One region of the Streptomyces sp. NPDC026515 genome, then DNA from elsewhere that is predicted to be linked to it. Evidence: riboswitches for the same ligand, from Rfam matches in the RefSeq annotation. Region 1 holds a riboswitch; each other region holds the start of a gene.
The links. A riboswitch is a leader RNA that binds a small molecule or an ion and turns the genes downstream of it on or off. The one in region 1 is predicted to bind cobalamin.

Region 1 (7,668 bases):
AGCAACCCCGTCCCTTCGCCCTCCGCCGCGGCGAGGCCTCCGTGGCGCCGGAACGGCCGGCCATGCTCGGCGACGCCGTGTTCGCCGTCACCATCACCCTGCTCGCGCTCGACATCAACGTCCCCGAGGGCCTGTCCGAATCCGAAGTGGCCCACGCGGTGCGGGAGGTGTTCCCGGCGGTCGGCGCGTACCTGCTGAGCTTCGCCGTCATCGGTGTGCTCCGGCTGACCCAGCGCGCGCTGTTCACCCTGATCGCCGAAGTGGACCGCTCCCTGCTCTACCTGTACTTCGCCCTGCTCGCGGTCGTGGCCGCGCTGTCCTTCCCGGCCAAGCTGCCCAGCGAGTACGGCCGGACGGCCACCGCGACGGCCTGCTACTCGGGCGCGATCGCCCTGTCCATCGGCCTCCTGTGGACGATGAACCTGCGGCTGCTCACCGCGCCCGCGCCGGCCGTCCCGGAGGCGGACCCCGGGCGGCTGAGGGCGACGGTCCGCCGCAACCTGCTGCTGTTCCTGGTCTTCGCCACGGCGATCCCGGTGGCCTTCTGGTCACCGGGCCTCGCCGAGTACTGGTGGCTGCTGGCCGTCCCGGTCCGTGCCGTGCACCGCAGGCCCGTGGCGCCGGCCACCGCCACGAGCTACGTGAGCGCCGGCTCCCCGTCCGTGGCGGGCCGTTCGCCGAGAACGCCGGCCCGCGGCTCGGTGGCCCGCGCTGTCCGCGGGGCTCCTGCGAGCCCGTCCACCCAGGCCGGTTCGGCGCGCGGCCGGTGAAGCCGTCCACGGACCGACAGGGGCCGGGCTGCTCCGCGCCATGGGGCTTTGACCCGCATCGTAGGCCCGCAGGCCTGGTCGCACCCCGGACGGCCGCCGCCCCGTCGCCCGAAGGGCGCAGCAGAACTTGCATCACTCGTACGGCGGGCCTGGCGTGCAGCCGGTCGCCCGACCCGGAAGCCTAGGATCCAACAGCGGACAAAAGGGACATCTCTCACTTCGTCCGGAAGGGTGGGGCTGTGACCTCACGACGGTAAGGAGACGGGATGTCGCACCGCGCCGGGAGAACCCGCTGGCGGCTCTTCGGGGTGGTCCTGGTGCCCGCCGTCGCCGCCTGCGCGGCCCTCGGCATCGGCATGGCAGAGGGCGTCCTCGCCGCCTCGTTCCTCGTCTCGGGCCAGAAGTTCCAGGTCACCGCCGACTCCCTGAACGCCCGTGGGGTCAGCCTCTACAGCATGATCGACGTGACCAGGAAGCGCGAACTCATCCCCGTCGTGGTCACCGGCTTCCGGCACGCGACGATCAGCGGCCTGTGCGAGGCCATCACGGTCGACGTTCCGGTGCTGGGCCCCCAGACCCTGCTGATCAGCGGAGGCGACAAGCGGCTGGTACTGGCGTCGGACCTGTTCCTCGACGCCACGGCGGAAGCCGTCGCGCAGGCGAACTTCACCGGACTCGACATCGGTGTCGCCCAGGGCGCCATCTCCAAGGGCCCGGTCCGGTCCGGAGACCGGGACTCCCGGTTCTTCAACCCGGACGGCGTCGGGCTCCAGTCCACGTCGGTCACCCTGACGGACGTACGGGTGAACGCGGTCGCGGTGTCCGCCGGCACCTTCAACATCCCGGGTCTGCGGATCCGCATCGAAGCGGGCGAGCACTCATGCCCCTGACCCGGCGGACGGTGACATCACTGATCAGGACGGGGCGCGTGATGATCGGCCCCTTCGGCAGGCCGGGTGAACTGGTCTCCGCCGCACCGGAGTTCCGCCACAGGTTCCGCACCTGGCGCGGCGAACGGCCCTTTTGGGCCGGGCTGTTCACCTTCACCGCCGGACTGCCCATCCTCTACTGGCCCTTCGCGAGACTGGACCTGGCCGGGATCCCGCTCGCCCTGTCGACCACATCGGGTGCGGGCGCCCTGGTGATCGGAACCCTGCTCCTGGTCCTGGGGATCGCCCTGTGCTGCCGTCCCCACCTCCGGGTCTTCGCCGGTATCGCCACCCTCCTGCTCGCGATCCTCTCCTTTCCCGTCGCGAACTTCGGCGGCCTCTTCCTCGGCGTCGCCTCCGGCCTGATCGGCGGCTCCCTGGCCTGCGCCTGGTTGCCGCCCGCGGCCGAGGGACAGCCGACACCGCCGGACGACGGCGCGACCACCGCCGTCGCGGCACCGGAGGGCCGACGTGGCGGCCGCTGACGACCGCACCGGCCGGCCCGTGCCCACCGGCGGGCCCGGCCGCCCGCGCCGCGCGGGCACGACCCGTTCCGTCCTGGCCCGGGCGCTCCGGCCGCTCGCCTGCGCGATGGCCGTGACCTGCCTGTCCCTGTACCCGGCGGTGAGCGGCTCCACGGCGCCCGCCGACGCATCGCGGCCCGGTGCGCCGCCCCGCACCGGCAGGGGCACCCTGGTGCTGCGTGCCGACCGTCTCGTGCTGCGTGGCGCCAGGTTCCACGGGACGGCCACGGTGCACACCGCCACGGGGAGCGTCCGGACGCTCCGGCTCACCGTACGGTCGCTGGACGCCGTCGATCTCGACCTGACGGCCGGGCGGGGCCGCGCGGCGCTGCGCCTGCGGGCCAGACCGGAGACGACCGCCACGGTCAGGGGCCTGGGAGCGGACGGCGTGGTCACGCTCTACGTACGCAAGCTGTCCGGCCGGGTCACGGGCCTCGGCGGCGGCCGGCTCCCGGCGCACCGTACCGTCACCGTCACGCCGGGCGCCGTACCCCGCTGGCTCGCGCACCCCGCCACCCGGACCCGCACGATCACCCTCGTCTCCGCGACCGTCACCCAGGTCGTGCAGCGCGGCGGCCGGCTGTCCATCAAGGGCGCCCAGCTGCGCGCCGCGGCCAGGTGACCTAGTGCCCCGTCAGCGGCCGGACCGTCAGGATCTGTGAGGCGTGTCCGACCGGGCCGTCCACGTCGTGCAGGACGGTCCTGGTGAGACCCTGCCCGGTGGGGCCGAAGGTGACCCTGGTGTCCAACCCCGTCCAGATGCCCCGGGGCTGACGGTGGAGGTGGACGGTCAGATCGACGTTCGGGAACATCCACTCGCCGGGCGGCTGCCGCACCGCGATGCCGTTGGCGGTGTCGACCAGGGTGAGGTACGAGGCGAGCGGGCTGACCGGAACGCCGGCGACCAGCTCCACCGGCGAGGAGATCCAGGCCGCCGTACGGCCCGGGCGCCGCGGTCCGACCGGGCGGATCTCCACGGAGTCGATGTAGCCGCCGGGCCAGAGCTCGGCGGCCGGCCACGGGGCGAGGGAGTCCGGCGGGACGAGACGGTCGTCGGGGCCGCCGGCGACCGCGGCGGTGTCGAGTTCCGCCAGGTACCAGGCGCGGGCCCGCAGGACCGAGCGGCCGGAGATCCGTACGACCGCTTCGAGGAGCTCGATGGTCCGCCCCGGACGGACGGTCTCCACCTCGATCTCGCACTCGTCCAGGGCCAGGCGGCCGAGGATGTCGTAGCTGATCCGGGACAGCAGCAGACCGTCGTCCGCTCCCGCGGCCCGGTACTGGTCGAGGGCGTGCACGACGAGCCCCGACAACGGACTGAAGTGCTGTTCGTCCGGGGCCCAGGCCCCGCCCGCGTGCGGGGTCGGCTTGTAACGGTGGCCGCCGACGGCCTCGAAGTAACTGCCCTGGGACACGGTCGGGATGGACAACGGACGCCTCTCCTCGCGGGGTGTGCACCTCGGACGCTAGCGGTATCCGCGCCCGCGCGGCGGGTGAGAAAGTGCACAGTGCACCTAAGTGGCCGAGGGCCGGGGAGGCGTCACGGGGTGCGGAAGCCGCGGAAGGTCACGGGCCTGCGGCTCTCGAAGCCGAGCCGTTCGTAGAGTGCGAGCGCGCGGGTGTTCGACTCGGCCGCGTGCAGGAAGGGACGCTCGCCCCGGGACAGGACGCGTGCCACGAGGGTGCTCACCAGGCGGGCGGCATGGCCCTGGCCGCGGGCCTCGGGGGCGGTGCAGACGGCGCTGATCTCGGTCCAGCCCGGCGGCCTGAGCCGTTCGCCGGCCATGGCCACCAGCACGCCCCCGTCGCGGATGCCGAGGTAGCTGCCGAGTTCACGGGTGCGCGGCCGGAACGGCCCCGGTTCGGTCCTGGCGACGAGCGCGAGCATCTCGGGGACGTCGGCCGCGTTCAGTTCGACCAGGTCGCCACCGCCCGGGACGAGGGCCGGTGCGGGCCGGCCGGTGCCGGGCCAGACCAGCTGCCGGCCTTCGAGGACGAAGACCGGCTCCCAGTCCGGCGGTGGCGGCGCCGGGCAGTTGAACATGTCGGCGAACGCGCCCGGGCCGAGCAGTTCGGCCAGATCGGTCCAGTCCTCGGGCCCGGGATCGGCGGACACCGACGAGAAGGTCGCGACGTCCGGCTGATAGGTCGCGGCCCGGCCGAGGCGGCGGCCCAGATGCGCGTGGCGGCCGCTCAGGGACGCGCCCACCGGGTCGTCGAGCACGACGGTCCCCTCGCTCGTCATCGTGGAGCCTCCCTTCGTGCCGGTGTCCGTGCCGCCGATGATCGTAACCAGCGTGCGCGGGGCGGGAGACGGGAGTCCCGCGGAGGTGCCCGAGGGCGGCCCCCTCGGGCGGGGTCCGCGGGTGCCGTGCCGGTGCGCGGCGGCCGCACGCGTACGGTATCGGGAGGACCAACCGTGGCCTGCGGGTCCACCGGATCCCGGAAGGAACAACGAGATCATGCGCGTCGACCTGGCCCGCGGCCGCACGGAGGCCTCCGGATGAGCGACGTCCTGCTCCACGTCGCCGGCCGGGCGGCCCACATCACCCTCGACCGGCCGAAGGCGCTCAACGCCCTCACCCACGCCATGGTGCTCGACATCGCCGAGGCGCTCACCGAGTGGGAGCACGACCCGGCCGTGGAGACGGTCGTCATCACCGGCGCCGGAGAACGCGGCCTGTGCGCGGGCGGTGACATCCGGGCCATCCACGACGACGCCCGCGACGGCGACGGCAGCGCCTCCGCCGCGTTCTGGCGCGACGAGTACCGCCTCAACGCCCGGATCGCCCGCTACCCGAAGCCGTACGTCGCCGTGATGGACGGCATCGTCATGGGTGGCGGCGTCGGCGTCTCCGCGCACGGCAGCGTCCGGATCGCCACCGAGCGTTCCCGGATCGCCATGCCGGAGACGGGCATCGGCTTCGTCCCCGACGTCGGCGGCACGTACCTGCTCGCCCTCGCCCCCGGTGAACTGGGCACCCACCTCGCCCTGACGGGGAGGCAGATCGGCGCCGCCGACGCCCTGTTGTGCGGGCTGGCCGACCACTGCGTGCCCTCGGACAGGATCGAGCGGCTGATCGACGACCTCGCCGAGCGGCCGGTGCGCGACGCGCTCGCCGGGCACGTGCGAACGGCGCCGGAGGGCGAACTGGCCCGCCGGCGCGCGTGGATCGACGCCTGCTACGCCGCCGACACGGTCGAGGAGATCGTCCGCCGCCTGCTCGCCCACGGCGACCCGGCCGCGAAGGAGGCGGCGCGGACCCTGCTGTCGAGGTCGCCGACAGCCCTGAAGGTCACCCTGGCCGCGCTGCGCGGGGCCCGTCGGCTCGGTTCGCTGGAGCGCGTCCTCGACCAGGAGTACCGCGTCTCCTGCGCCGCCCTGTCCGCTGCCGACCTGGTGGAGGGCATCCGCGCCCAGGTCATCGACAAGGACCGCGACCCGCGCTGGTCCCCGGCCACGCTCGCCGAGGTCACCGACGCCGAGGTGGCCCGCTTCTTCGCTCCGCTCGGCGAGCGCGAACTGGGACTCGCCGGCCCCGCCGGGTTCCGCCGCCGCTGACCCGGCGGGCCCGGAACGGACCGCCGGACGCGAGATGAAGATCACGGCTGGTGGGGCGGTCTTGGCCGTGCCCCTGACACGCGGTACGGTCGGTCCGATATCGACGACGGCAGAACGGAAGCCGGTGCAAGTCCGGCACGGTCGCGCCACTGTATGCGAGAGCCCCCGGGATCTCGTGAGTCAGACCCGTAGCCGTCGTCCAGTGCTCCACCGAGATGGGACGCGAACTCCCAGAGGAGGTTCTGCCATGGCGCAGACCGTCGCGCAGCCGACAGCCACCACCCCCGTCGTTCCCGCCAAGCTGCCGCTGAGCGCGATAGCTCCCTGGGCGGTCTTCTTCGGCGTCCTCATGCTCGTCCTGCTCTACTTCGTCGGCGCCGAGCAGGGCGCCACCTCCGTGTTCAGCGGTACCGACGTCCACGAGTGGGTGCACGACGCCCGCCACCTCCTCGGCTTCCCCTGCCACTGACGCGAGGGACGCCGCACGCTCATGAACTCCGCAACGGTAAGAAACCTCCTGGTGCGGGGCATGCTCGCCGGCCTCGCGGCCGGTCTGCTCGCCCTGGTCGTCGCCTATCTCCTCGGTGAGCCGAACGTCGACAAGGCGATCAGCTTCGAGGACGCCCACGCGCACGAGCACGAGATGGAGGTCGTCTCCCGCTCCCTGCAGTCCACCGCGGGCCTGGCCACCGGTGTGCTGGTGTACGGGGTCGCCTTCGGCGGTATCGCCGCCCTCGCCTACTGCTTCGCCCTGGGGCGCGTCGGCCGCTTCTCGCCACGGGCGACGGCACTGCTGCTGTCCGGCTGCGCGCTGCTCACCGTGTACGTGGTGCCCTTCCTGAAATACCCGGCCAACCCGCCGTCGGTGGGCGACCCGGACACCATCGGCAAGCGGACCACGCTGTACTTCCTGATGATGGTGCTCAGCGTGCTGCTGGCGGTCGCCGCCACCATCCTCGGCAAGCGGCTGCAGCCGGGCCTCGGCACCTGGTGGGCGACCATGGCCGCGGTGGCCGCGTTCGCCGTGGTCGTCGGACTCGCCTACCAGTTCCTGCCGGCCATCAACGAGGTGCCGAGGGACTTCCCGGCCACCCTGCTGTGGCGGTTCCGGATCTCGGCACTGGCCGTCCAGCTGGTGCTGTGGGGCGGATTCGGCCTGCTCTTCGGTGAGTTGGCGGATCGGCAGCTCAACCCAAGGCCGGCGAAGGCCCCGGCCGGGCGGACGGTTCCCGCCGCTCACTGAACGATTCACGTCACGCGAGGGCCCTTCGGAACCATCCGGGGGCCCTCTCGCCTTCTGCGGGCACCGCGACCGATCAGGCAGGGACGGGCAGGACGAGGAGCGGAGGACCCGAGTGGCCGGACACCCCCGGCCACGCCGCATCAGCCTCCGCGGCCAGAGCAGCTCCTGAGCGAGCTGGAGACCCTGGTCGGCTGGCGGACCGTCACGATCCGGACTGCCGGGAGCTGACCGGCCGGGCCGCGCCGGAGTGCCGGTCCGCTTCGGGCACGGCAGCCGCGCCTCAGGCCGAGTGCCTGCGCTGCGTGAGGGCCGGCCTGCTTTGCCGCCACCGCGTCCCGGCCGCCTCACGCCCGCCGGCGGGGGACACCGCGGCCCGGAGTCAGAGCCCGCGGGGGCCGGACCGCTCCGCCCGGGTGGTCGCCAGGTAGGCGCGCACCAGCGCCTGCCCCGTCCGGCAACGCGCGGGCCGGCAGTCGGGGCAGCTCCGCACATGGTTCAGATAGGTGTCGTAGCGATCCTGAGCGGCGGGCGCGAGGGAGTTCTCCACGGGTGCTGCCTCTCGTGAGTGCCCCGGGGGCGCGGGAGTTGACCGATGTTCAGTATGTCGCCCCGGAGGCCTTCCGGAACGTCCGCCGCGCCC
Region 2 (7,668 bases), on a different contig from region 1:
CGACGAAGACCAGGAGGCCGAGGAGGTTCCAGGCCGCACGGGGCCCCCTGCGGACGGCTGTGGTGCTCATTCGACCTCTCCGATCTTCAGCATCTGGCGCATGTACACGGCGACGACACCGAGCAGCAGAACCACGGTGAGCAGGGCGATCGCGGAGCCCTGTCCGTAGTTGTTGACCACGAAGGCGCGGTCGTAGGAGTAGGTGGTCAGCAGCTGGAACTCGGGCTCGGGATGCCCGCCGCGCATGACGAAGACCTGCGGGAAGACGCCCATGTCCCAGATGACCGAGAGGGTCGTGAGCATCACGATGATCGGCTTGAGGACGGGGAGCGTGACGTAACGGAAGACGCCCCAGGCGCCCGCGCCGTCCAGGCGCGCGGCCTCCACCAGTTCCGCCGGGACCTGGGTCAGGCCGGCACTCAGCGTGATGACCACGAAGGGCACCGCTCCCCAGACCACCAGGAGCATGATCACCGCGAGCCCCTCGGGGCCGCTGGCGAACCAGTTGTGGCCGATCAGCTCCACCCCGGGAATCTTGCTGAGCAGGGCGTTGAGGATGCCGTAGTCGGAGTCGAAGAGCCACTTGAAGAGCGTGGTGGCGACGATGACCGGCATGCCCCAGCTGGCCACCAGCGCGATGTTGACCAGGGTCTTCACCCAGCCGGAGACCCGCTGCAGCAGCAGCGCGATGAGCATGCCGACGACCATGGTGAAAACCACGCAGCCGACCGCGAAGACGATCGTGCGCAGCACCACCTGCCAGAACTCGGTGTCGTCGAGCACGTCGGAGAAGTTCCCGAACCCGACCCACTCGGCCGACTTGAACCCCCACAGCTGGGACTGCCCGAACTCCTGGAAGGAGAGGGCGACCAGCCGGTAGAAGGGGTAACCGAGCACGAGCCCGAGAATCCCCAGACAGGGCGCGAGCAGCAGCCAGGGAACGGCGGGACCGCCCGAGCGCCGGTTCCCGCGTGGTCGGTGCGGGAAGTCCGGTGGAGGTGCCGGCACCTTGGCGGGTGTGGTCGTGTCAACGGCACTCATCGCGTGCTCCTCAGCAGTTCAAGAAACGTCAGGTGACGCGCCCCCGAAGGGTCGCGAGGAACTGCGCGACCAGCCCCCACGCACCCGCAGCGGCCGCGCGGCCCAACGCGGCACTCTCTTCGTGGAACTCACCCGCCGGGCCTGACCCCCCGTCGACCAGGCCCGGCCGGATGGCGACTACTTGGTGTTGATGACCTTGTCGATCGCGGCGTCCGCGGTCTTGGCGGCCGCCTCCACCGTCTGCTTGCCGGTGCCGATGTTCTGCAGCATGGTCTGCAGGACCTGCGCCTTCTCGACCTGCCCCCAGCCCGGGGCCATCGGGACGAACCAGTTGGACTCGGCCGCGGTGGCCGGCACCGCGGTCGCCGGGTCGTTCTTCAGCGTCGCGAGGTCGGTCTTGTTGTTGGGCAGGTTGCCCTTGGCCATCAGGCCCTTCTGGCCGGAGGGACCGGTGAACGCGTTGATCCACTCGGCGGCGACGCCCTGCGCCTTGGACTTCACCGGGATGGCGAGGTCGGAGCCGCCCAGGAAGACCGGCATGTTCTTGCCGGACGGGCCGGGCATCACGAAGTTGACCAGGTTGTCCTTCAGCTTGCCACCGGTCTTGTCGTTCTTCGGGTCGGCCGCGGTGGCGCCCTCCCACGCGGCACCGAAGATCATGGACGACTTGCCCTGGCCGTAGACGATGTACCGGTCGGACTCGTCCTTGGTCTTGTCACCGTGCATGTACTTGTCGATGACGTTCTTGAACTCGTTGAGGCCCTTGACGGACTCGGGTGAGGAGAGGTTGCCCTTCCACTGGCCGCCGGACTCCGCGGCGATGGAGCCGCCGGCGTCGTAGACGAAGGACATGGCCGCGTACCAGTCACGGGTGGGCTGGTACCAGGCGCTGAACTTGTCGCCTTCCTTCTTCTGGATCTTGTCCAGGTCGGCGGTCAGCTCGGTGTAGGTCTTCGGCGTGGTCTTGACGCCGGCCGAGGCGGCGACGTCCTTGCGCCAGTTGGCCACGCGGCCACCGGCGTAGTACGGCACGCCGTAGGTCTTGCCGTCGTAGGTCACGGAGGCCTTGAGGCCGTCGAGCCACTGGTCGGAGTTGGTGAACTGGGAGGCCTCGACCGGAGCGAAGGCGCCCTTGACCATGTAGCCGAGCATCTCGGTGTTGCCCATCTCGACCACGTCGGGGGCCTTGTCCGTGGCGAGGACGGCGTCCAGCTTGGTGTTCTTGTCCGGCCAGCCGTAGTACTCGTGCTTGATCTTGATGCCGGGGTGCTTCTTCTGCACGGCCGCGTCGGCGGCCTTCACCAGGTCGGGCCAGTTGTTCTGGGCGTCCACGGTGAGCCAGGCGGTCAGCTCCTTGGCGTCCGCCCCCTGCGCCTTGTCGTCGTCCTTCTTGTCACTGCCACACGCCGCGATGGAGACGACCATGCCCGCGATACCAATCGCGGCTATCAGCTTGCGCTTCACGCCACCCTCCTCAGGGATGCCACAAACCCCCCTGCCTCCCCGCGCGAGCGTTGGGCCGGGACCTGGACCAATGGTGTAGACCAGTGCGGGAAGCTTGGCCCAGACCAGCAGGCCTGTCAAGGGTGGTCGAATGGGCTCCGACCAGCCGTTATGCGACCTACATATGCAGGAACCTTTAAGTAAGAAGCCCTCGAAAACCCGACGCGCGGACGAGACAATTCCGGTAGACCACTCAAGTGGTGGACTAGACCAAAAGAGCCCGCGGCGGTATACAGAGGGGATCACGCAGCGTGCAGGGGAAATCCCGGTACGCTGCCGTGCCACGAAGTGGCCGGATCAGGAGCCGGGAAGGCGGAGCATGAGCACCGACGTCAGCAGTGCGGAGAACGAGAGCGGGACAGCCGTCCGTACCGCGCGCGTGCCCAAGTACTACCGTCTGAAGAAACATCTCCTCGAGATGACGGAGACACAGGCGCCCGGCACCCCGGTCCCGCCCGAGCGCACGCTGGCCGCCGAGTTCGACACCTCCCGCACCACCGTCCGACAGGCCCTCCAGGAACTGGTGGTCGAGGGCCGCCTGGAACGCATCCAGGGCAAGGGCACCTTCGTGGCCAAGCCGAAGGTCTCCCAGGCGCTGCAGCTCACCTCCTACACGGAGGACATGCGCGCCCAGGGCCTGGAGCCGACCTCACAGCTGCTGGACATCGGCTACATCACCGCCGACGACCGGCTCGCCGGCCTGCTCGACATAACGGCCGGCGGGCGCGTGCTGCGCATCGAGCGGCTGCGCATGGCCAACGGCGAGCCCATGGCCATAGAGACCACGCACCTGAGCGCCAAGCGCTTCCCGGCCCTGCGCAGGTCCCTCGTCAAGTACACGTCCCTCTACACCGCCCTCGCCGAGGTGTACGACGTCCATCTCGCCGAGGCCGAGGAGACCATCGAGACCTCGCTGGCCACCCCGCGCGAGGCCGGCCTGCTCGGCACCGACGTGGGCCTGCCGATGCTGATGCTCTCCCGGCACTCCCTGGACCGCGACGGCCAGCCGGTGGAGTGGGTGCGCTCGGTGTACCGCGGCGACCGGTACAAGTTCGTGGCCCGCCTCAAGCGTCCGCAGGACTGACACCGGGCACCCTTCACGGAATCGACATACCGACAGCCGGACAGCTACTTCCGCTGCGGTGACGCCGTGACCTAGATTGCCTGCGCATTACACAGGCGAACGATGAGGGGACGGAGCCGCGGTATGTCGGATGTACCTGAAGTGAGACAGCCGGTGATGACACCGATACGCGTGGTCATCACCGTCTGCCTCGTCGCGCCCTTCGTGGCGATGCTGTGGGTGGGCTCCTACGCCAAGACGGACCCGACGTTCATCGGGATCCCGTTCTTCTACTGGTACCAGATGCTGTGGGTACTGATCTCGACCGCGCTCACGATGACCGCGTACCAGCTGTGGCAGCGTGACCAGCGCGCCCGCAAGTCCGGCCACACGAGCGGGGGTGCACAGCAGTGAAGGACGGTGTGAACGGCGTCGCGCTCGGCGTCTTCATCTTCTTCTTCCTGGCCGTCACGGTCATGGGCTTCCTGGCCGCGCGCTGGCGCAAGGCCGACAACGAGCACTCCCTGGACGAATGGGGCCTGGGCGGCCGCTCGTTCGGCACCTGGGTCACCTGGTTCCTGCTCGGCGGCGACCTCTACACGGCGTACACCTTCGTCGCCGTACCGGCGGCGATCTACGCGGCGGGCGCGGCCGGCTTCTTCGCGGTGCCGTACACGATCCTCGTCTACCCGCTGATCTTCACGTTCCTGCCCCGCCTGTGGTCGGTCTCCCACAAGCACGGCTACGTGACGACCTCCGACTTCGTCCGCGGGCGCTTCGGCTCCAAGGGGCTCTCGCTCGCCGTCGCCCTGACCGGCATCCTGGCGACGATGCCCTACATCGCGCTCCAGCTCGTCGGCATCCAGGCCGTCCTCGACGTCATGGGCATCGGCGGCGGCGACGGCACCAACTGGTTCGTGAAGGACCTGCCGCTGCTCATCGCCTTCGGCGTCCTGGCGGCGTACACCTACTCCTCCGGCCTGCGGGCGCCCGCCCTCATCGCGTTCGTGAAGGACGGGCTGATCTACCTCGTCATCGCGGTCGCGATCATCTACATCCCGATCAAGCTGGGCGGCTTCGACGACATCTTCGCCAAGGCCGGCCACGCGTTCACCCAGGTCAACCCGGCCACCGGCAAACCACGCGGGGCGCTGGCACCACCCGAGGCCGGCCAGTGGACCTACGCCACCCTGGCGCTGGGCTCCGCGCTCGCGCTGTTCATGTACCCGCACTCGATCACCGCGACGCTCTCCTCCAAGAGCCGTGACGTGATCCGCCGCAACACCACGATCCTGCCGCTGTACTCCCTGATGCTGGGCCTGCTCGCGCTGCTCGGCTTCATGGCCATCGCGGCCGGCGTCAAGGTCACCAACGGCCAGTTGGCGATCCCGCAGTTGTTCGAGAACATGTTCCCGGACTGGTTCGCGGGCGTGGCCTTCGCGGCGATCGGCATCGGCGCCCTGGTCCCGGCCGCCATCATGTCCATCGCGGCCGCCAACCTCTTCACCCGCAACATCTACCGGGACTTCATCAAGCCGGACGCCACCCCGAAGCAGGAGGCCCAGGTCTCCAAGCTCGTGTCGCTGCTGGTGAAGGTCGGCGCGCTGGTCTTCGTCCTCACCATGGACAAGACGGTCGCCATCAACTTCCAGCTCCTCGGCGGCATCTGGATCCTGCAGACCTTCCCGGCCCTGGTCGGCGGCCTGTTCACCCGCTGGTTCCACCGCTGGGCCCTGCTGGCGGGCTGGGCGGTGGGCATGGTCTACGGCACGGCCGCGGCGTACGGCGTGGCCTCCCCCACCCAGAAGCACTTCGGCGGCTCGGCCAAGGAGATCCCCGGCATCGGGGAGATCGGCTACATCGGCCTCACGGCGTTCGTGATGAACGTGGTGGTGACCGTGGTCCTGACGTTCGTCCTGAAGGCCCTGAAGGCCCCCGAGGGCATCGACGAGACGAAGACGGAGGACTACACGGCCGACGCCGGCGACCCGGGCGTGGAAACGGAACTCCCCCCGGCCGTCGCGGAGGGCGCCCACTGAAGCACCCCGTCAGGGGCGCGAGGAACTGCGCGGGCAACCCCTGACGACCCGCAGCGGGCCGCCGAAAAGAAGTCACGACGGCGGCCCGCTGTCGTACACACTCACCCGCATGACGATCCGGATCAGGAAAGCGAACCCCGCGGAATACGGCACCCTCGGCGAACTGACGGCCCAGGCCTACCTCCAGGACGGCCTCCTCGACTTCGGTGAGAGCGACTCCTACCTCACCGAACTGAGGAACGTGGCGAAACGGGCCGCCGCGGCCACCGTTCTCGTCGCCGTGAGCGACGACGTCCTCCTGGGTGGCGTGACTTTCGTCCCCGGCCCCGGCCCGATGTCCGACATCGCCGCCGAGGGCGAGGCCGAGATCCGCATGCTCGCCGTCGACAGCGCCGCCCGCGGCCGGGGTGCCGGCGCGGCGCTCGTCCGCGCCTGCGTCGACCGCGCACGCGCCCTCGAAGGCTGCGAGAAGGTCGTCCTGTCGACGCAGCGCACCATGGAATCCGCCCACCGGATCTACGAACGTCTCGGCTTCGTCCGCACACCCGAGCGGGACTGGAACCCCTTGCCACAGCTTGACGACATCACTCTTCTCACCTATGAGTTGACGCTGCGAGACGGTTCGCGACACAACATGTGGGGGTGACGCGACAGCACGGCACCAGATGTATGCTCATGCTCGCTGTCGCCGCAGGGGAATCCGGTGCGAATCCGGAACTGTCCCGCAACGGTGTACTTGCGCACATCTGTGCGCGAGCGTCAGTCCGAGGACCTGCCGACAGCAACGCCCGGCCGTCCGGCCCGGGTGTTCTGACGTCCGGGTCTCGTGGAGTGGACCGGGGACGCGACACGCGTGCGTGCGCCCGTGTGCTGCCTCCTGCCCTCCGCCAGGCCCTGAGCCGAGCGAGGGAGAGCCCCACGTGACCATCGCGCCAGCCGAACCGGCTTCAGCGACCATCTCTGTGGACGAGGACGGTCCCGGCACCGCGTTGCTGCGGACCCTGACCGGGCTGACCGCCGATCTCCCCGACGCCGACCCCGGCCGGGTCGCCGCCGCCGCGCTGCGCGGCCGGTCCTCGCGGGCCGACGAGGCCGAGCTGCGCGAGCTGGCCACCGAGGCGGCCGCCGGTCTCATCTCCGAGGACCCCGCCTACTCCCGGCTCGCCGCCCGGCTGCTGACGATCTCGATCCGTGCCGAGGCCGCCTCGCAGGGCGTGACGTCCTTCACCGAGTCCGTCGCCGTCGGCCACCGCGAGGGCCTCATCGCGGACCGCACCGCGGAGTTCGCGCGCCTGCACGCGGCCCGCCTGGACGCACTGGTCGACCCGGCCGCCGACGACCGCTTCGGCTACTTCGGCCTGCGCACCCTGTACAGCCGTTACCTGCTCCGGCACCCGATCACCCGCAAGGTCGTCGAGACCCCCCAGCACTTCCTGCTCCGGGTGGCCGCCGGTCTCGCCGAGGACGACACGGTCCGCGCCCTGGACGAAGTCGCCGCGCTCTACGGGCTCATGAGCCGCCTCGACTACCTCCCCTCCTCGCCCACCCTCTTCAACTCCGGCACCCGGCACCCCCAGATGTCGTCCTGCTACCTCCTCGACTCCCCGAAGGACGAGCTGGACTCCATCTACGACCGCTACCACCAGGTGGCCCGGCTCTCGAAGCACGCCGGCGGCATCGGCCTGTCGTACAGCCGGATCCGCTCCCGCGGTTCGCTGATCCGCGGCACCAACGGGCACTCCAACGGCATCGTGCCGTTCCTCAAGACGCTCGACGCCTCGGTCGCCGCGGTGAACCAGGGCGGCCGGCGCAAGGGGGCGGCCGCGGTCTACCTGGAGACCTGGCACTCCGACATCGAGGAGTTCCTGGAGCTGCGCGACAACACCGGTGAGGACGCCCGGCGTACGCACAACCTGAACCTCGCGCACTGGATCCCGGACGAGTTCATGCGCCGGGTCAACGCCGACGGGCAGTGGTCCCTGTTCTCCCCCGCCGACGTGCCGGACCTGGTGGACCTGTGGG
Region 3 (7,668 bases), on a different contig from region 1:
CCACACCGGTGAGGACGACGCGACAGCTCCTCGCGACCCCTACGGCCGGGGCGAGGCGTGGGAAGGACGACCCCGGGAGCCGGCGCAAGGAGGACAGCGACTGCCGGTCCCGGCGCTCCGACGCGGACGGGAGTGCCACCTGGGGCCCACCCGTCGTCCCGAGCCCCCGTGGAGACCCTCGGCCGGCGCGGCCGGCCCCACTGACAGCAGCCCGAGCCGCCGCTCGGCCCAGGCACGGTCAGGCGGGCTGCCACAGTTCGATCCGGTTGCCCTCGGGGTCGGTGACCCAGCCGAACCGGCCGACACCGTCCATGTCCTGCCTCTCCTCGGCCACGTCCGCGCCCGCTGCACGGAGCTGCGCGAGCATGGCGTCCAGGTCGCGGACCCGGAAGTTCAGCATGGTCTGCTGGGTGGGGGATCCGAAGTAGTCGGTCCCGGACTCGAAGGCCGCGAAGACGGTGGACCCGGCCTCCTGACGCCACAGCCCGTGGTCGTCGGTGTCCAGGCCCAGGCAGTCTCGGTACCACGTGCTCAGGGCCGCCGGGTCCTTGGCCCGCAGGAAGTATCCGCCGATTCCAAGTACACGTTCCATGCCGACATCCTGCCAGGACGGCGGCCCGGCGGTCCGGAACGGGCATGATCACCGTCCTGGAGCCGGTCGGCGCCGGGATCGCGGGCACGGACCGGTATCCGGGGAAGAAGCACACTCCCACGTCATCCCAAGGAGAGCCGCCACGTGCGTTCCGTCCTCACTCTCGCGCTCGACTGCGTCGCCGGGGCACTGGAGAAGACCTCCGGTCCCGCCGGGTTCTCCCTGCATCGCGCTCCCGCCTCCGGACGCGCCCAACTGGCGGACACCGCCTATGAGATCGCCAGCGTCATGCCCTCCGGGGTACGGCTGGAGATGCTCACGGACGCCACCGAGATCGAAGTGGACGCCCAGCTCACCCAGGTCGTGATGGCCGGATCCGAGCCGTCCGATGCGGTCTTCGACCTGGTCGTCGACGGTGAACTGCGGCCCCCCGTCACCACCTCCCGCCAGACCCTCATCCGCGTCGACCCCGCCACCATGGCCATGGACGAGCACCCGTCCCCGCCGGCCACCCTACGGTTCCCGCTCGGCGCCCGGCCCCGGGAGCGCCGCGTCGAGATCTGGCTGCCCAACTCACGGGCGGCCCTGCTCGTCGACGTACGGGCCCCCGGGGAGGCCTCGGTGCGCCCGGCCCCGGCGAGCGGCCCGGTGTGGGTGCACCACGGCAGCTCGATCAGCCAGTGCTCGGAGGCGGACCGCCCGACCGGAACCTGGCCGGCGATCGTCGCCCGGCGCGCGGGCCGCTCCCTCGTCAACCTCGGCCTGGGCGGCGAGTGCCACCTCGACCCCTTCATGGCCCGGGCCATCCGCGACCTGCCCGCCGACGCGATCAGCCTCGAAGTGGGCATCAACATCGTGAACGGCGACACCATGCGGGAACGCACCTTCGTCCCGGCGTTCCACGGCTTCCTCGACACCGTCCGCGACGGGCACCCGGACACGCCGGTCCTCGTCATCAGCCCCGTGGTCTGCCCGGCCGTCGAAACCCGGCCCGGCCCCACGCTGCCGGGCACCGACGGCAAGGTCCACACCCTCGACCGCCCCGCCGAACTCGCCTCGGGCGCGCTGACGCTGAAGCGGGTGCGGGAGTTGCTGACCGAACACGTCGAGCGCAGGCGCAAGGCTGGAGACCGGCACCTGAACCTCATCGACGGCACCACGCTGTTCGGGCCCGAGGACATCGCCGACCTCCCCGACGGCCTGCACCCGAACTCGGCCGGCTACGCGCGCATGGCCGAACGCTTCCTGCCGCGGTCGTTCGGCGAGGCGGGGCTGATGCGATAGGCCCGGGTCCGGGCGGCGCGAGCGCGAGTGGACCCGCAGATTTAACCGCGGACACCTTGTTACGCCATTTCTACGCGCGTAACCTCAGCCGCTCGCATGGATCCCACCGGTCGACGGCACGTCATGTGCGCGCTGTCCGGCGGACGTTGAAGGAGTCATCCTCGTGCAGATTCACAGACCCAGCGCATCGCGGGTAGCCGGCGCCGCGTTCGTGGCCGCGGCGGCCACGGCGGCCGTCGTCGTGGCGCCGCTGCCCGCCGCGTTCGCCACCCCGTCGGCGAGCGCGGTCATCTCGGAGGCGTACGGCGGCGGAGGCAACTCCGGGGCGACCCTCACCAACGACTTCGTGGAACTGGCCAACCGCTCCACGGCGGCCTACTCCCTGGACGGCTACAGCCTCCAGTACCTCCCGGCCTCCGCCTCCGCGAGCTCGCCGTGGCAGGTCACCCCGCTCACCGGCGCACTGCCCGCCGGCGGCACCTACCTGGTCGGCGAGGGCGCGGGCGCCGGCGGCACGACCGCGCTGCCGGCCGCCGACGCGACCGGCACCATCGCGATGTCCGCCACCGCCGGCACCGTGGCCCTGGTCAGGGGCACCACGGCACTGACCTGCAAGACGGCCGCCGACTGCACCGGCAACACCGACGTCGTGGACCTCCTCGGCTACGGCACCGCCGTCGTCCGCGAGGGCGGCGACGCCCCGGCGACGAGCAACACCACCTCCGTCTCCCGGGCCGCCTCGCGCGCCGACACCGACGACAACGCGGCGGACTTCACGGCCGGTACGCCCACCCCGGCCAACAGCGCGGGCGACACCGCGAGCGGCGGCACCGGCGGCCCCGGCGGCCCGACCGAGCCCGGCGCCTTCCGCATCCACGACATCCAGGGCAGCACCCGCCTCTCGCCCCTGAAGGGCCAGAACGTGGTGGGCGTCCCCGGCATCGTCACCGCCGTGCGCACCACCGGCAGCAAGGGCTACTGGATCCAGGACCCCACCCCGGACGCCGACCCCGCCACCAGCGAGGGACTGTTCGTGTACACCGGCTCGGCCGCGCCCACCGTCTCGGTCGGCGACTCGGTCCTGGTCAGCGGCAAGGTCTCGGAGTACTACCCGGCCTCCGCCGCCCAGTCGGTCACCGAGCTGGGCAACCCGGTCTCCACCACCCTGTCCACCGGCAACGCCCTCCCGGACGCGGTCGCGCTCAACGCCTCCACCGTCCCGGGCGAGTACACCCCCACGGCCGACGGCGGCAGCATCGAGGGCCTCACCCTCCGGCCGGCCGTGTACTCCCAGGACTTCTACGAGTCCCTCGAGGGCATGCGCGCCTCGGTCTCCGACGCCCGCGTGGTCGGCGCGACGAACACCTACGGCGAGATGTTCGTGACGGCCAAGCCGCACGAGAACCCCACCCGGCGCGGGGGCACCCTCTACGGCGGTTACGACCAGCAGAACACCGGCCGCATCGAGATCGTCTCGGCCGACGGAACGACCCCCGCACTGAACGTCGGTGACGAGCTGTCCGGCACCACCACCGGCCCGGTCGACTACTCCGACTTCGGCGGCTACCTGCTCGCCCCCTCCGCGGCCACCACCGGCACGGCCGTCGACAACGGCCTCGAGCAGGAGGTGACGCGCAAGCAGTCCCGCGACGAACTGGCGATCGCCACCTACAACGTCGAGAACCTCGACCCGACCGACGGCGACGACAAGTTCGCCCGGCTGGCCAGGGGTGTGGTCAAGAACCTCTCCTCGCCCGACGTCGTCACCCTGGAGGAGATCCAGGACGACAACGGCGCCACCGACGACGGCACCGTCTCCGCCGAGGCGACCCTGAAGAAGTTCACCGCGGCGATCGTCGCGGCCGGCGGCCCCACGTACTCCTGGCGCTACGTCGACCCGGTCGACGACAAGGACGGCGGCGAGCCCGGCGGCAACATCCGCCAGGTGTTCCTCTTCAACGCCAAGCGGGTCTCCTTCGTGGACCGCGCCGCCTCGGGCGACGCCTCCACCACGCCCGTCTCGGTGGTCAAGGACCGCAAGGGCCAGGCCCACCTGTCCGCTTCCCCGGGCCGGATCGACCCGGCGAGCGCCGCCTGGACGGACAGCCGCAAGCCGCTCGTCGGCGAGTTCGTGTTCCAGGGCAAGACGGTCTTCGTCATCGCCAACCACTTCATCTCCAAGGGCGGCGACGACCCGGTCCACGGCCGCTACCAGGAGCCGACCCGCTCCTCGGAGACACAGCGAGGGCTCCAGGCCGAGGTGGAGAACGCCTTCGTCCAGTCGCTGCTCGCCGCCGACCCCCGGGCCCGGATCGTGGCCGCCGGTGACCTGAACGACTTCGAGTTCTCCGACGCCGTCAAGACCCTCACCGGGAACGGCGACGACCTCACCGACCTGATCAACACCCTCCCGGTGTCCCAGCGTTACAGCTACGTCTACGACGGCAACAGCCAGACCCTGGACCACATCCTGACCAGCCCCTCCCTCACCCACTACGACTACGACGTCGTCCACATCAACGCCGAGTTCGCCGACCAGGCGAGCGACCACGACCCCCAGGTCGTCCGGATCGACGTGAAGGACTGCGGCAGGAAGCCGCACCAGCCGAAGCCCCACGGGAAGTGACCGCGCCGGGCCGGTGCACCGGGAGTGCCCCGGCCCGGAGGGTCCGGTGCCGTCAGGAGGCCGGCAGTTCCTCGCGTACCGTGCGGGCCGCGCTGACCAGGTTCTCCAGGGAGGCACGGGTCTCGGGCCAGGCACGGGTCTTCAGGCCGCAGTCGGGGGTGACCCACATCCGTTCGGCGGGGATCGCCTTCAGGCCGGTACGGAGCAGGTCGGCGGCCTCCGCGGCGCTCGGGACACGCGGCGAGTGGATGTCGTACACGCCGGGTCCCGCCTCGCGCGGGTGACCGTGCGCGGCGAGTTCGCGGGCGACCTGCATGTGCGAGCGGGCCGCCTCCGGGCTGATGACGTCGGCGTCGAGGTCGTCGATGGCCTGGACGATGTCGCCGAACTCGGCGTAGCACATGTGGGTGTGGATCTGGGTCTGCGGGCGCACCCCCACCGGCCGTCGCTTCCTAGGTCCGTACGTCGGACCCAGTGCGTGTGACGGCGCTCGTTCCCACTCACCGCTGCGGGGCGGTCCCGGATTCCCACCGGGTTCCCTCGCGCGACGCATCCCGCCTGGCGGACGGGGCGAACCAACTGCGCCGCCCAGCCTACGGGGTACCGCCGCGGAGAGCGGCGACACGTCCGTCATCCGGATGGCGTGAGCCGGGCCACCTGCTCCCGGCCCGCACCGTACCCCGGCCGTTCCCGGCCGCCCCGGGTCACACCAGTGGGTGCGCCGACGCGAAGGAACCGTTGTGGTGGACGAGGGCCGGGGCGGCGTCGGCCACCGCGCCCGAGTCGATCTCGCCGACGACCAGCAGGTGGTCACCGATGGTCTGACGGAGCGTGATGCGGGCCGACAGCCAGCCGGTGACGTCGTCGAGGACCGGCAGACCGTCCGGCTGCGCTTGCCAGCGCACCCCTGCGAACCGGTCGATCCCGCTGCGCGCGAACCGTGCCGCCAGGCCGGCGTTCGCGGTGCCGAGGACATGGACGGCGAAGCGGTCCGCGAGACGCGCCGCGGGGGTGCTGGACGCTTCGAGACCGATGCAGAACGACACCAGGGCAGGCCGCAGGGAGACGGAGGTGAAGGAGGTGGCGGTGAAGCCGACGGGGCCCGGGAAGGTGATCACCGTGACTCCGGCGGCGTGCCGGCGCAGGGTGTCGCGGAGGACGTCCGCGCCGTCGGGGACGGTGGCCGGCGGCGACGGACTCCGGCGGATCGGGGCGGTCATGCCCTTTCCTTTCGGCAGGCGGGGGAGAGGCGAGGCCGGGGGCCCGCGGTGGCGGCCGTCACCAGGCGCTCGACTCCACCGCGATCGCGGGCACCAGCCCGGTCCGCAGTGCCTCCAGGAAGGTCACGACCTCGGCCGCGACCGAGCGGTGCTGGAGGTCGTTGAGGACGTCGTGGTGGGCGTCGCGGACCACCGCCAGCCGGGAGCGGGACAGCGTCTTCGCGGTACGGGTCAGGGCGTCACGGTCGGCGAGCGGGTCCGCGTCGCCGACGAGGAGCAGGGCGGGCACCGCGAGGTCCGCCTGGTAGGCCGCGTCGAGCAGCGCGCCGGGCAACGGGGTGCCGAGCGCGCCTCGTTGCGCCTCCGGGTCGTCGCTGAGCACACCGCGATGGGTGGGGCAGGACGTGCGGACGTCGAGTTCGTCGTCCCAGGAACCGCCGTAACCGCCGTTGCCTCCGGTACGGCCCGGGAGACCGGCGAGCACGACCGCGTCCGGCCGCACGGCGGCCGGGGGGCCGCCGGGGCCGGACAGCGCCGCGACGGCCGCGGCACCGGAGTCGGCGCCCACCAGCACCAGTGGCGCGGCGACCCCGCCCCCGGAGGCCGCGGTCCCCGCCACGGCGGCGGCGAGCCGGTAGCCGAACCGCGCCAGCGAACCGTGCAGGTCGTCGGCGTCGATCTCGGGGCCGTCCACGACCCGGACACGGTAGGCGTCGGCCGCGAGCCGCCTGCCGAAACGGCCGTAGGCGGCACGGCTCTCCCCTCGGCCGGGCACCACGACGACCGTGCCGCGGGTGAGGAGGCCCTCGGGGGCGTGGTGGTCGGTGTACTCGCTCATCTCAGGCTCCCGCACGTACGGTGTGGCGGTTGGCCGGGACCGGGAGACCGAGGTTGCCGCGCAGGGTGCCGGCCTCGTACTCGGTGCGGAACAGCCCGCGTTTCTGGAGGATCGGGACCACACCGTCCACGAAGAGTTCGAGGTCGTCATCGGTGCGGAAGGCGAGGTTGATGCCGTCGAAGGTGCCGGCGTCGAACCACTCCTCGATGGTGTCGGCGACGGTCTTCGGCGCGCCGACGAACGGCGACTGGCGGAACTCGCTGACCAGGTTGGCGACTTGTCGCAGGGTGAGCCGTTCCGACCTGGCCCGCTCGATGAGCTTGGCCGCTCCGGTGCGGCCGCCCTTCTCGGCGAGGTGCGCGACGTCCGGGAACGGACCGTCCAGGTCGTGCGCGCTGAAGTCGTACGCGCCGAAGGAGCGCCCGAGCAGCGCGAGGTTGCGCTCGAAGTCGTTGTCCTCCTCGAAGATCTCCCGCTCCCGCAGCCGGGCCGCCTCGTCGGTGCGGCCGACGACCGGACCGCCGTGGATGAAGATCTTGATGTGCTCGGGGTCGCGGCCGTAGGACGCCGTGCGCTTCTTGATGTCGGCGTAGTACTCCTGGGCCTGCTGGAGCGAGCCGCCCGGCGCGTAGATGCCCTCGGCGACCTGTGCGGCGAGGTCGCGGCCCTCCTCGGAGACCCCGGCCTGGAAGATCACCGGCTGGCCCTGCGGCGAGCGGGACAGGTTGAGCGGGCCAGCGATCCTGAAGTGCTCACCCTCGTGGTTGAGTTCGTGCAGCTTCGCGGTGTCCAGGAAGACGCCCTGCGCCACGTCCGCGGGGAACGCGTCGTCCTCGTAGGAGTCCCACAGGCCGCGGGCGACCTGGACGAACTCCAGGGCGCGGCCGTACCGGGTGGTGTAGTCGAGGTGCTCGTCGAGCCCGAAGTTCCTGGAGGTGCCGGTGTCGAAGCTGGTCACCACGTTCCACCCGGCGCGGCCGCCGCTGATGTGGTCGAGGGAGGCGAACCGGCGGGCCAGGTTGAACGGCGAGTTGTACGTCGAACTCGCCGTGCCCACCAGGCCGATGTGCCGGGTGTGGGTGGCCACCGCCGACAACAGGGTCAGCGG
Region 4 (7,668 bases), on a different contig from region 1:
GGAAACCGTCCGACTCCAGGGAACCGTGCCAGTGGGTGCCCCAGGTCTGGCCGACCCGGCACCCGTCCAGGCTGTCTCCTCGGCCGTCGGAGATGAACGCTTCCCCTCCGGTGACCTCGGCGACCCCGTGATGGATCTCGTACCCCTCGACCCGCTCGCCGAGGGCCTCCCCGACGGGCCGGGTGAGCGTCTTCTCCCGGGCGAACCGGACGCGTACGGGCAGCACCCCGAGCCCGTCGACGTGGCCCCGGCGGCTCTCGACGTCGTCCTCGATGTGCTCGCCGAGGATCTGGAAGCCCCCGCAGACGCCGAGGACGGGCCGCTGCTCGACGGCCCTGCGCTCCAGCGCCCGCGCGAGGCCGCGTTCCCGCAGCCACTCCAGAGCCCGGACCGTCCCCCGGGTACCGGGGACGATGACGAGGTCGGCGTCGGCGAGTTCCTCCGGCCGGTCCACGAACCGCACCACGACACCCGGTTCGGCGGCCAGCGCGTCCACGTCCGTGAAGTTGGACATCAGGGGCAGGGCGCAGACGGCGACCCGCAGCACGTCCGCACCGACGGGCGGGGCCGTGCTCGACTCCCGGACGGTCCCGCGCAGCGAGACCCTCAGCCCGTCCTCCTCGTCGATACCGAGCCCGTGGCGGAAGGGCAGGACGCCGTAGGTGTGCCGCCCGGTCAGCCCGTGCAGCATGTCCAGGCCGGGTTCCAGCAGGGAGACGTCGCCGCGGAACTTGTTGACGAGGAATCCGGCGACGAGGGCCTGGTCCTCGGGGGAGAGCAGGGCGACGGTGCCGAAGAAGGAGGCGAACACACCCCCGCGGTCGATGTCGCCGACGACGAGCACGGGAATCTGCGCGTTGCGTGCGATCCCCATGTTCACGATGTCGGTCCGGCGCAGGTTGATCTCCGCCGGACTGCCCGCCCCCTCACAGATCACCGCGTCATACGTGCCCCGCAACTCGGCGAGACAGTCGAGCACGGTCCCGAGCAACCGCTGCTGCCGTCCCCCGTGGTAGCCCCGCGCGCTCAGTTCACCGACCGGCTTCCCCAGCAGCACGACCTGACTGCTCTGCTCGCCGCCCGGCTTGAGCAGCACGGGGTTCATCAGCGCGGTCGGCTCCACCCGGCAGGCCTGGGCCTGCATGGCCTGCGCCCGCCCGATCTCGGCACCCTCGCGGGTGACGAAGGAGTTGAGGGACATGTTCTGCGCCTTGAACGGCGCGACCTTGACGCCCTGGCGCACCAGCCACCGGCAGATACCGGCGGTGACGACGCTCTTGCCGGCGTCGGAGGTGGTACCGGCCACGAGCAGACCGCCGTTGTTCATGAGGTCCTCCCCGGACGCGCTCCGCGCAGCAGGGCTCCCGCCGCGCTCACCCCCAGCGCCAGCCACCCCACCCGGCGTGACAACCGCACCGCCCGCCCGATGTCGGCGAGTTCCACAGCCCGTCCCTCCCCGTTCAGCACCGGCCGGTGCTCGACCCGCCCTCCGTACGACAACGTCCCCCCGAGCCGCACGCCGAGCGCTCCCGCGAACGACGCCTCCACCGGCCCGGCGTTGGGACTCGGGTGGTTCGCCGCGTCGGACCGCCAGGCCCGCACGGCCCCCCTGGTGTCACCTCCGGCGACGGCGGCCAGTACGGCGGTGAGCCGGGCCCCCGGCCACCCCGCCACGTCGTCCAGCCGCGCCGAGGCCCACCCGTACCGCCGGTAGCGGGCCGACCTGTGCCCCACCATGGCGTCCAGGGTGTTGACGGCCCGGAACCCGAGCAGCCCCGGCACCCCGGCCACGGCCCCCCACACCAGCGCACCCACGACCGCGTCGCTGGTGTTCTCGGCGACGGACTCCACGACGGCCCGGGCGATCCCGTCGGCGTCCAGGGCCTGCGGATCCCGTCCGCACAGATGCGGCAGCCGGTCCCGGGCGGCCGCCACGTCCCCCGCCTCCAGGGCGCGCCCGATGACCCCGGCCTCACGGGCGAGTGAAGTGCCCCCGACGACGGCCCAGGTGGCGCTCGCGGTGAGCACGACGGACGCGGCGGTGGACGGCCGCACGAGCCGCTGGGCAAGGGCGCCCAGAGCCACGGCGCCACCGGCGCAGACAGCGGTGTGCAGCGCGCCCCAGCCGCGGTGGTCCCGCCACAGCACCCGTTCGACTGCCCCGGCCGCCCGTCCGAACGCGGCGACCGGATGCCCGTGGCGCGGATCGCCGAGCAGCAGATCGCCGAGAAGGCCGGCGGCGGCGCCGTACGCGAAGACGCGACCGGCACCCATCGGCTCAGCCGGCCGCGGGGGCGGGAATGGGCCGGGTACTCAACCTCGTTCGGCAGCCGCGCATGGCGATATGTCCTCACTCAGGGTGTCCACGCCCTGGTTCGACGAGACCGGCGGTGAGAGTTCCTGGCTCCCGGGGAGTGCTACCCCGGTGACAGTGGCGGGACCGCGCCGGATTCGCACCGGCTTCCTCTCTTGCCGCCGTACTTGGCTCCGGAAGTCCACCACGCCCCCGGAAGACCAGTCAACTTGCCGTTGACCTGCGAGGGGAGTGTGTGGGAAGGCCCACACCGGTGGTCCAGCGGGGCTCGTGGGGTATGCCGAAGGCCCCTTCCCGGCGGGCGGGGAGGGGCCTTTCGCCGGCCGCGGGCGGCCGGCGAGGTCAGGTCTCGGCGGTGGTCAGGCCCTGGCGGTGGTCAGTTCTCGGCCGTGGTCAGGACTTCGCCACGATCAGGTGGATGCCGTAGGCCACGGCGGCCGCGCAGGCCGCGAAGCACAGGTAGGCGGTGGTGACGGCCAGGGCCGCGGAGTTGCCCTGGGCGGTGGCGCGTTCGCGGGCGGAGAGACCCTTGATGCCGAGGGTGAAGAGGGCCACCATGCCCACGGTCACCACGAGGCTGACGCCGAAGACGGAGCCGATGGCTGCCCAGTCGATGTTCATGTCGGTTCTTCCTCGGGGGTCAGACGGTCGCGGCCGGGTCGGTGGCGGGAGCGGCGGGGGAGGGGATGGTGGCCGTCAGGCCGTCCGTGACGGTCCCCGCGGGCGGCGGGGTCACGGCGGCCATCGCCGCGGTCACCACGCCGGCCGGCTCGGTGCCGTTGACGTTCGCGCTGTCCACCACCTCGCGGCGGGAGAGCTTCCAGATCGCGGCACTGGAGGCGATGAGGAAGACGGCGACGACCGCCGTGCCCCAGTCGCCGAGGTCCGTCACGGACTCGGCGAGCGCGCCGACGAGCGCGGCCGCGGGGAGGGTGAGCACCCAGGCGACCATCATGCGGGTTGCGGTGGACCAGCGGACCGTGCCGCCCTTGCGGCCCATACCCGCGCCCATCACGGAACCGGAGACGACGTGCGTGGTGGAGAGGGAGAAGCCGAGGTGGGAGGAGGCCAGGATGGCGGTGGCCGCGCTGGTCTGGGCGGCGAAGCCCTGCTGCGGCTGGAGGTCGGTCAGGCCCGTGCCCATGGTGCGGATGATCCGCCAGCCGCCGATGTAGGTGCCCAGCGCGATGGCCAGGCCGGCGGAGAGGATGACCCAGGTGGGAGGGTTGGAGCCGGGGGCGATGGAGCCGCCCGCGATCAGCGCGAGGGTGATGATGCCCATCGTCTTCTGCGCGTCGTTGGTGCCGTGCGCGAGCGAGACCAGGCCGGCGGAGGCGATCTGGCCGGCCCGGTAGCCCTTGCGGGCGGCCTCGTCCTCGGCGTTCTTGGAGAGCGCGTAGGAGAGCCGGGTGGAGAGCATCGCCGCGAGGCCCGCGACCACGGGGGCGGCGACCGCCGGGAGCAGGACCTTGGTGACCAGTACGTCGCTGTGGACCGCGCCGAAGCCGGCGGAGGCGACGGTGGCACCGATCAGGCCGCCCATCAGGGCGTGCGAGGAACTGGAGGGCAGGCCCACCAGCCAGGTCACCAGGTTCCAGAGGATCGCGCCGACCAACGCGGCGAAGATGACCTCGGGGCGGATGCCGTTCTCGTCGACGAGGCCCTTGGAGATGGTGTTGGCGACCTCCACGGAGAGGAAGGCGCCGACCAGGTTGAGCGCGGCGGACATGGTCACCGCGATCTTGGGCTTGAGCGCGCCGGTCGAGATGGTCGTGGCCATCGCGTTGGCGGTGTCGTGGAAACCGTTCGTGAAATCAAACGCGAGTGCGGTCACCACCACAATCGCGAGGATCAGCGAGAAGTTTTCCATTTACCCAGACAATCTTTAGAGGTCATCGGCCGTTGGACCGTAGGCAACCTGGATGAACGGAAGGTGAACTGAGATGGTCTCTGTGGTGTCTGGAATTGACCTCAGGGTATCCGTACGCGGGGACGGGTGAGGCCGCCGTCCCGTCGTCCGGTCCGGCGGCCCAGTCGTCCGTAGGTCAGCGGCCCGAGGTGAACGCCTTCAGCCGGGCCGCCGAACCGTTGAAGAGATTCTGGTCACCCGGCAGGCTGCCGCTGTTGTCGTACTGCCAGAAGGTCCGCCGCGACCACCCGGCCGGGAGCGCGCCCGCGTCCGCCGGGCCGTGGCGGGGATCCACGGGGCGCGGTCCGCGGCGAAGGCGGCGCTGCCGCCGGTGCACAGGTTCCGCCAGCGGGCGGTCGTGTAGATCACCGGCCGCCCGCCGGTCTCCCGGTTCAGCTCGTCACTGAAGGACCTGATCCACCGGACCGTCCCGGAGTGGCTCAGCCCGTAGCACCTGTGCTTCTCCTCGTACGGGTCGTACTCGATGTCGTGCGCGGGCGGCAGCGTCCAGCCGTCCGCCGTCCCGGTGCCGCCGTGGCTCATGAAACACGCGGCCCGCCGGGCGCCCGACGACATGTCCGGCAGGGCGAAGTGGTAGGCGCCGCGCATGATTGCCGGGTCGACGTTCTTCTGGTGGGAGGGAGACGTCGTGCCGCCCTCGCCGGGGCACCGGCCGCCCCGGCCGGTGCCCCGGCGAGGGCGATGGCGGCTCCGGCGAGCACGAGCGCGGCCGCGGCGAGTGTGCGGGCGTGGTGGCGGCGGTGGTGTGACGGAGTGCGGTCACGGGCCGAGTTTCCCCCCGGAACGGCGACGTGCACGAAAGATCGTCCAGGGATGGCCGGAAGAGCGGTGTAACTTCGATGATCTTCGGACAAGCCCGGAAATGTGCCCTTCTGTACCGTTCTGCGCTCTACTGGATTCGGATGTTCCTCCCCAAAGCGCTCTGCCGTACAGGCCCGTTGGGGCGCCGCCTGACAGGATCGGGCCATGGCTGAGCAGCGGCGGGACGAGCGTGACGGGCGGGATGGGCGCGGCGGCGCACAGGGGGTGTCGGAGCCGCGAAGGCGGGAGGCGCGCGCGGAGGAGACGAGCGCCTGGCGTGAACTGGTCGCCACCGCCCGCCGCACGGTGGCCGACGGGCTGGTCGTCGGCACCTCCGGCAACGTCTCGGTCCGTGTCGGCGACACCGTGCTGGTCACGCCGTCGGGCGTGCCGTACGACGCGCTCACCCCCGACGACGTGACGGGCGTCGACCTCGCCGGCCGCCAGGTGCTGGGCGCCCTGGTCCCGACCAGTGAACTGCCGATGCATCTCGCGATCTACGGCGGCACGGACGCCGGTGCCGTCGTGCACACCCACGCCGTGCACGCGACGGCCGTCTCGACCCTCGTGCCGGAGCTGCCGCTGATCCACTACATGTCCGCCGCGCTCGGCGGTGCCGTCCGGGTTGCCCCGTATGCGACGTACGGCACCGACGAGTTGGCCGAGAACATGCTCCTCGCCCTGGCCGGACGCTCCGGATGCCTCCTCCAGAACCACGGCACGGTCACCTATGGCGCCACCCTGGCCCAGGCCTATGACCGCACCGCCCAGCTGGAGTGGATGTGCCGCCTGTGGCTGACGGCGTCCTCGGTCCCGGGCCGGACCCCGGCGCTGCTCTCACCGGAGCAGTTGGCTCAGGTGGCGGACCGCCTGCGCGGATACGGCCAGCCGCGGGGCTGAATCCGGCACCGTGGGCCCGCTTCCACTGGCCGCGGTCCCGGTCCGCCCCGACACTGGACAGGTGCGCCCAGTCAAAGTCACGGCCGCCGCCGTCGGTGCCGTACTCGCCGCCGGCGCGGCCAGCGTGGCCGCGGGGCGGTTCGCCAGTGACGCCGCGCTCAAGGCGCCGCCCGGCCGGCCCCTGCCCACCGAGCCCCGGCTCACCGTGCACGGCACGGCGGCCGGCCGCATCACCCTCACCCGCGATCTCGCCTCGCGACGCCCCGGCACCTACGGCCTGGCCGGCGACGGCTCGCACGCGGTCGTCGGCGCCGTCCTGGAATCCGCCGCGACCACCCCGGACACCGTCGTGCGGCGGCTGGAGCGTGTGACCCACGGCACCCTGGAAACCGGCGACAAGGTCTGGCTCACCCCCAACGTGCACGTCGGCAACCCGGGCGCGGCCCTGGGCCTGGACCACGCGGACATCGACATACCCGGTGAACTCGGAGCGCTGCCCGCCTGGTTCGTGCCGGGCTACCGGGACACCTGGGTGATCGCGGTGCACGGCCTCGGTGCCACCCGCGAGCTCGCCATGAACGTCATGGGGTTCCTGCACGGCCGGCGGCTGCCCGTCCTCGCCCTCGGCTACCGCGGCGACCTCGGGGCACCGCGCCCCCCGGACGGCCTGAACCACCTCGGCGAGAGCGAGTGGCGCGACCTGGACGCGGCGATCCGCTACGCCGTCCGCTACGGCGCCCGCCGTGTGGTCCTGTACGGCTGGTCCACCGGCGCCACCATGGCACTGCGGGCCGCCGCCCACTCGGCGCTGCGTGAGCGCGTCTGCGGGCTGATCCTGGACTCGCCGGTGCTGAACTGGGAGGCCACCCTGCGGGCCCTCGCCCAGGCCCGGCACACCCCCGACCCGCTGCTGCCGCTCGCGGTGCGCGCCGCCCAGGGCCGCGCGGGCCTGGGCGGTGACCACGTCGGCCACCCGGTCGACCCGGAGCGGCTCATCGTGCCCACCCTGATCGTCCACGGCCCGGACGACGCGGTGGCCCCCTGGGTGTACTCCCGCCGGCTCGCGGCCCGGCACCCCGACCGCATCGCCCTGCACACCGTGCCGGACGCACCGCACAGCGCCATGTGGAACGTCGGCCCCCGGCAGTACGAGGAGCGGCTGCGCAGATTCCTCACACCTCTTATGTGATGTTCATGAATATCTTTACTCCTCATATATGACCGTATTGATGTGATTTGCCCCTGGCGGGCGAGCCGTCCCGGAGCCTGTGCCGGCACAGGCCGGAGGCCCCGATTCCAGCCGGTCCCGAGGGTTCCGTTTAAGGCCGTACCACTGGCCTGAACATGTCTCTTCGCCTCCCCTCGGGCCCCGTGCGTTGGCCAGCCCCGTCGCCCGCCGTGACATTCCGTTTGGGTTTTCGGACCGTCAACCGGAAGACTGCACCCGTGACGTCCCGTATCCCGCGCGACTCAAGGCTTCGACTCGTCCGAACGCGACCCCTGGCCGCAGCCCCCCGAGCGATGAACCAGCGGCCCGCGCGCCGCCCCGCACCCCGCCCGCCCGAGGGCACCCCGGCCCCCGCCGAGCTGGCCAGAATGGCGCGGTCCGGGCTGGCCGGAGCGGCCCGAGTCGCCCACTGGGCCGACACGGCACTCGGTCCGGGCAGCGACGGCGCGACCGCTGACGGCAAGGCCACCCTCTCCGAGGCGTCCGCCGAACGCG

Region 2: it holds a riboswitch for cobalamin, as region 1 does, so the genes downstream of both, ACZ4O3_RS04905 (ribonucleoside-diphosphate reductase subunit alpha) here and ACZ4O3_RS23095 (CbtB domain-containing protein) in region 1, are expected to answer to the same signal.
Region 3: it holds a riboswitch for cobalamin, as region 1 does, so the genes downstream of both, ACZ4O3_RS02405 (5-methyltetrahydropteroyltriglutamate--homocysteine S-methyltransferase) here and ACZ4O3_RS23095 (CbtB domain-containing protein) in region 1, are expected to answer to the same signal.
Region 4: it holds a riboswitch for cobalamin, as region 1 does, so the genes downstream of both, ACZ4O3_RS15705 (cobalamin biosynthesis protein) here and ACZ4O3_RS23095 (CbtB domain-containing protein) in region 1, are expected to answer to the same signal.

The regions. Positions count from the first base shown of each region.
Region 1 is NZ_JBVHQD010000010.1:305,645-313,312, forward strand. It holds gene ACZ4O3_RS23060 (TMEM175 family protein) at 1-770, shown strand, start outside; gene ACZ4O3_RS23065 (DUF6230 family protein) at 1,037-1,660, shown strand; gene ACZ4O3_RS23070 (DUF6114 domain-containing protein) at 1,702-2,184, shown strand; gene ACZ4O3_RS23075 (hypothetical protein) at 2,171-2,845, shown strand; gene ACZ4O3_RS23080 (thioesterase family protein) at 2,847-3,638, opposite strand; gene ACZ4O3_RS23085 (GNAT family N-acetyltransferase) at 3,764-4,468, opposite strand; gene ACZ4O3_RS23090 (enoyl-CoA hydratase/isomerase family protein) at 4,727-5,785, shown strand; cobalamin riboswitch at 5,858-5,996, shown strand; gene ACZ4O3_RS23095 (CbtB domain-containing protein) at 6,033-6,254, shown strand; gene ACZ4O3_RS23100 (CbtA family protein) at 6,276-7,028, shown strand; gene ACZ4O3_RS23105 (hypothetical protein) at 7,408-7,575, opposite strand.
Region 2 is NZ_JBVHQD010000002.1:322,790-330,457, reverse strand. It holds gene ACZ4O3_RS04940 (carbohydrate ABC transporter permease) at 1-70, opposite strand, end outside; gene ACZ4O3_RS04935 (carbohydrate ABC transporter permease) at 67-1,041, opposite strand; gene ACZ4O3_RS04930 (extracellular solute-binding protein) at 1,219-2,505, opposite strand; gene ACZ4O3_RS04925 (GntR family transcriptional regulator) at 2,864-3,628, shown strand; gene ACZ4O3_RS04920 (DUF3311 domain-containing protein) at 3,752-4,021, shown strand; gene mctP (monocarboxylate uptake permease MctP) at 4,018-5,646, shown strand; gene ACZ4O3_RS04910 (GNAT family N-acetyltransferase) at 5,756-6,292, shown strand; cobalamin riboswitch at 6,316-6,440, shown strand; gene ACZ4O3_RS04905 (ribonucleoside-diphosphate reductase subunit alpha) at 6,567-7,668, shown strand, end outside.
Region 3 is NZ_JBVHQD010000001.1:564,323-571,990, forward strand. It holds gene ACZ4O3_RS02390 (VOC family protein) at 239-592, opposite strand; gene ACZ4O3_RS02395 (SGNH/GDSL hydrolase family protein) at 737-1,876, shown strand; gene ACZ4O3_RS02400 (endonuclease/exonuclease/phosphatase family protein) at 2,040-4,502, shown strand; partial or broken gene ACZ4O3_RS02405 (5-methyltetrahydropteroyltriglutamate--homocysteine S-methyltransferase) at 4,555-4,938, opposite strand; cobalamin riboswitch at 4,921-5,042, opposite strand; gene ACZ4O3_RS02410 (flavin reductase family protein) at 5,207-5,722, opposite strand; gene ACZ4O3_RS02415 (alpha/beta hydrolase) at 5,781-6,560, opposite strand; gene ACZ4O3_RS02420 (LLM class flavin-dependent oxidoreductase) at 6,562-7,668, opposite strand, start outside.
Region 4 is NZ_JBVHQD010000007.1:64,148-71,815, reverse strand. It holds gene ACZ4O3_RS15710 (cobyric acid synthase) at 1-1,327, opposite strand, end outside; gene ACZ4O3_RS15705 (cobalamin biosynthesis protein) at 1,324-2,274, opposite strand; cobalamin riboswitch at 2,376-2,515, opposite strand; gene ACZ4O3_RS15700 (hypothetical protein) at 2,708-2,935, opposite strand; gene ACZ4O3_RS15695 (inorganic phosphate transporter) at 2,955-4,184, opposite strand; gene ACZ4O3_RS15690 (GH25 family lysozyme) at 4,383-4,832, opposite strand; gene ACZ4O3_RS15685 (class II aldolase/adducin family protein) at 5,211-5,945, shown strand; gene ACZ4O3_RS15680 (alpha/beta hydrolase) at 6,007-7,134, shown strand; gene ACZ4O3_RS15675 (hypothetical protein) at 7,467-7,668, shown strand, end outside.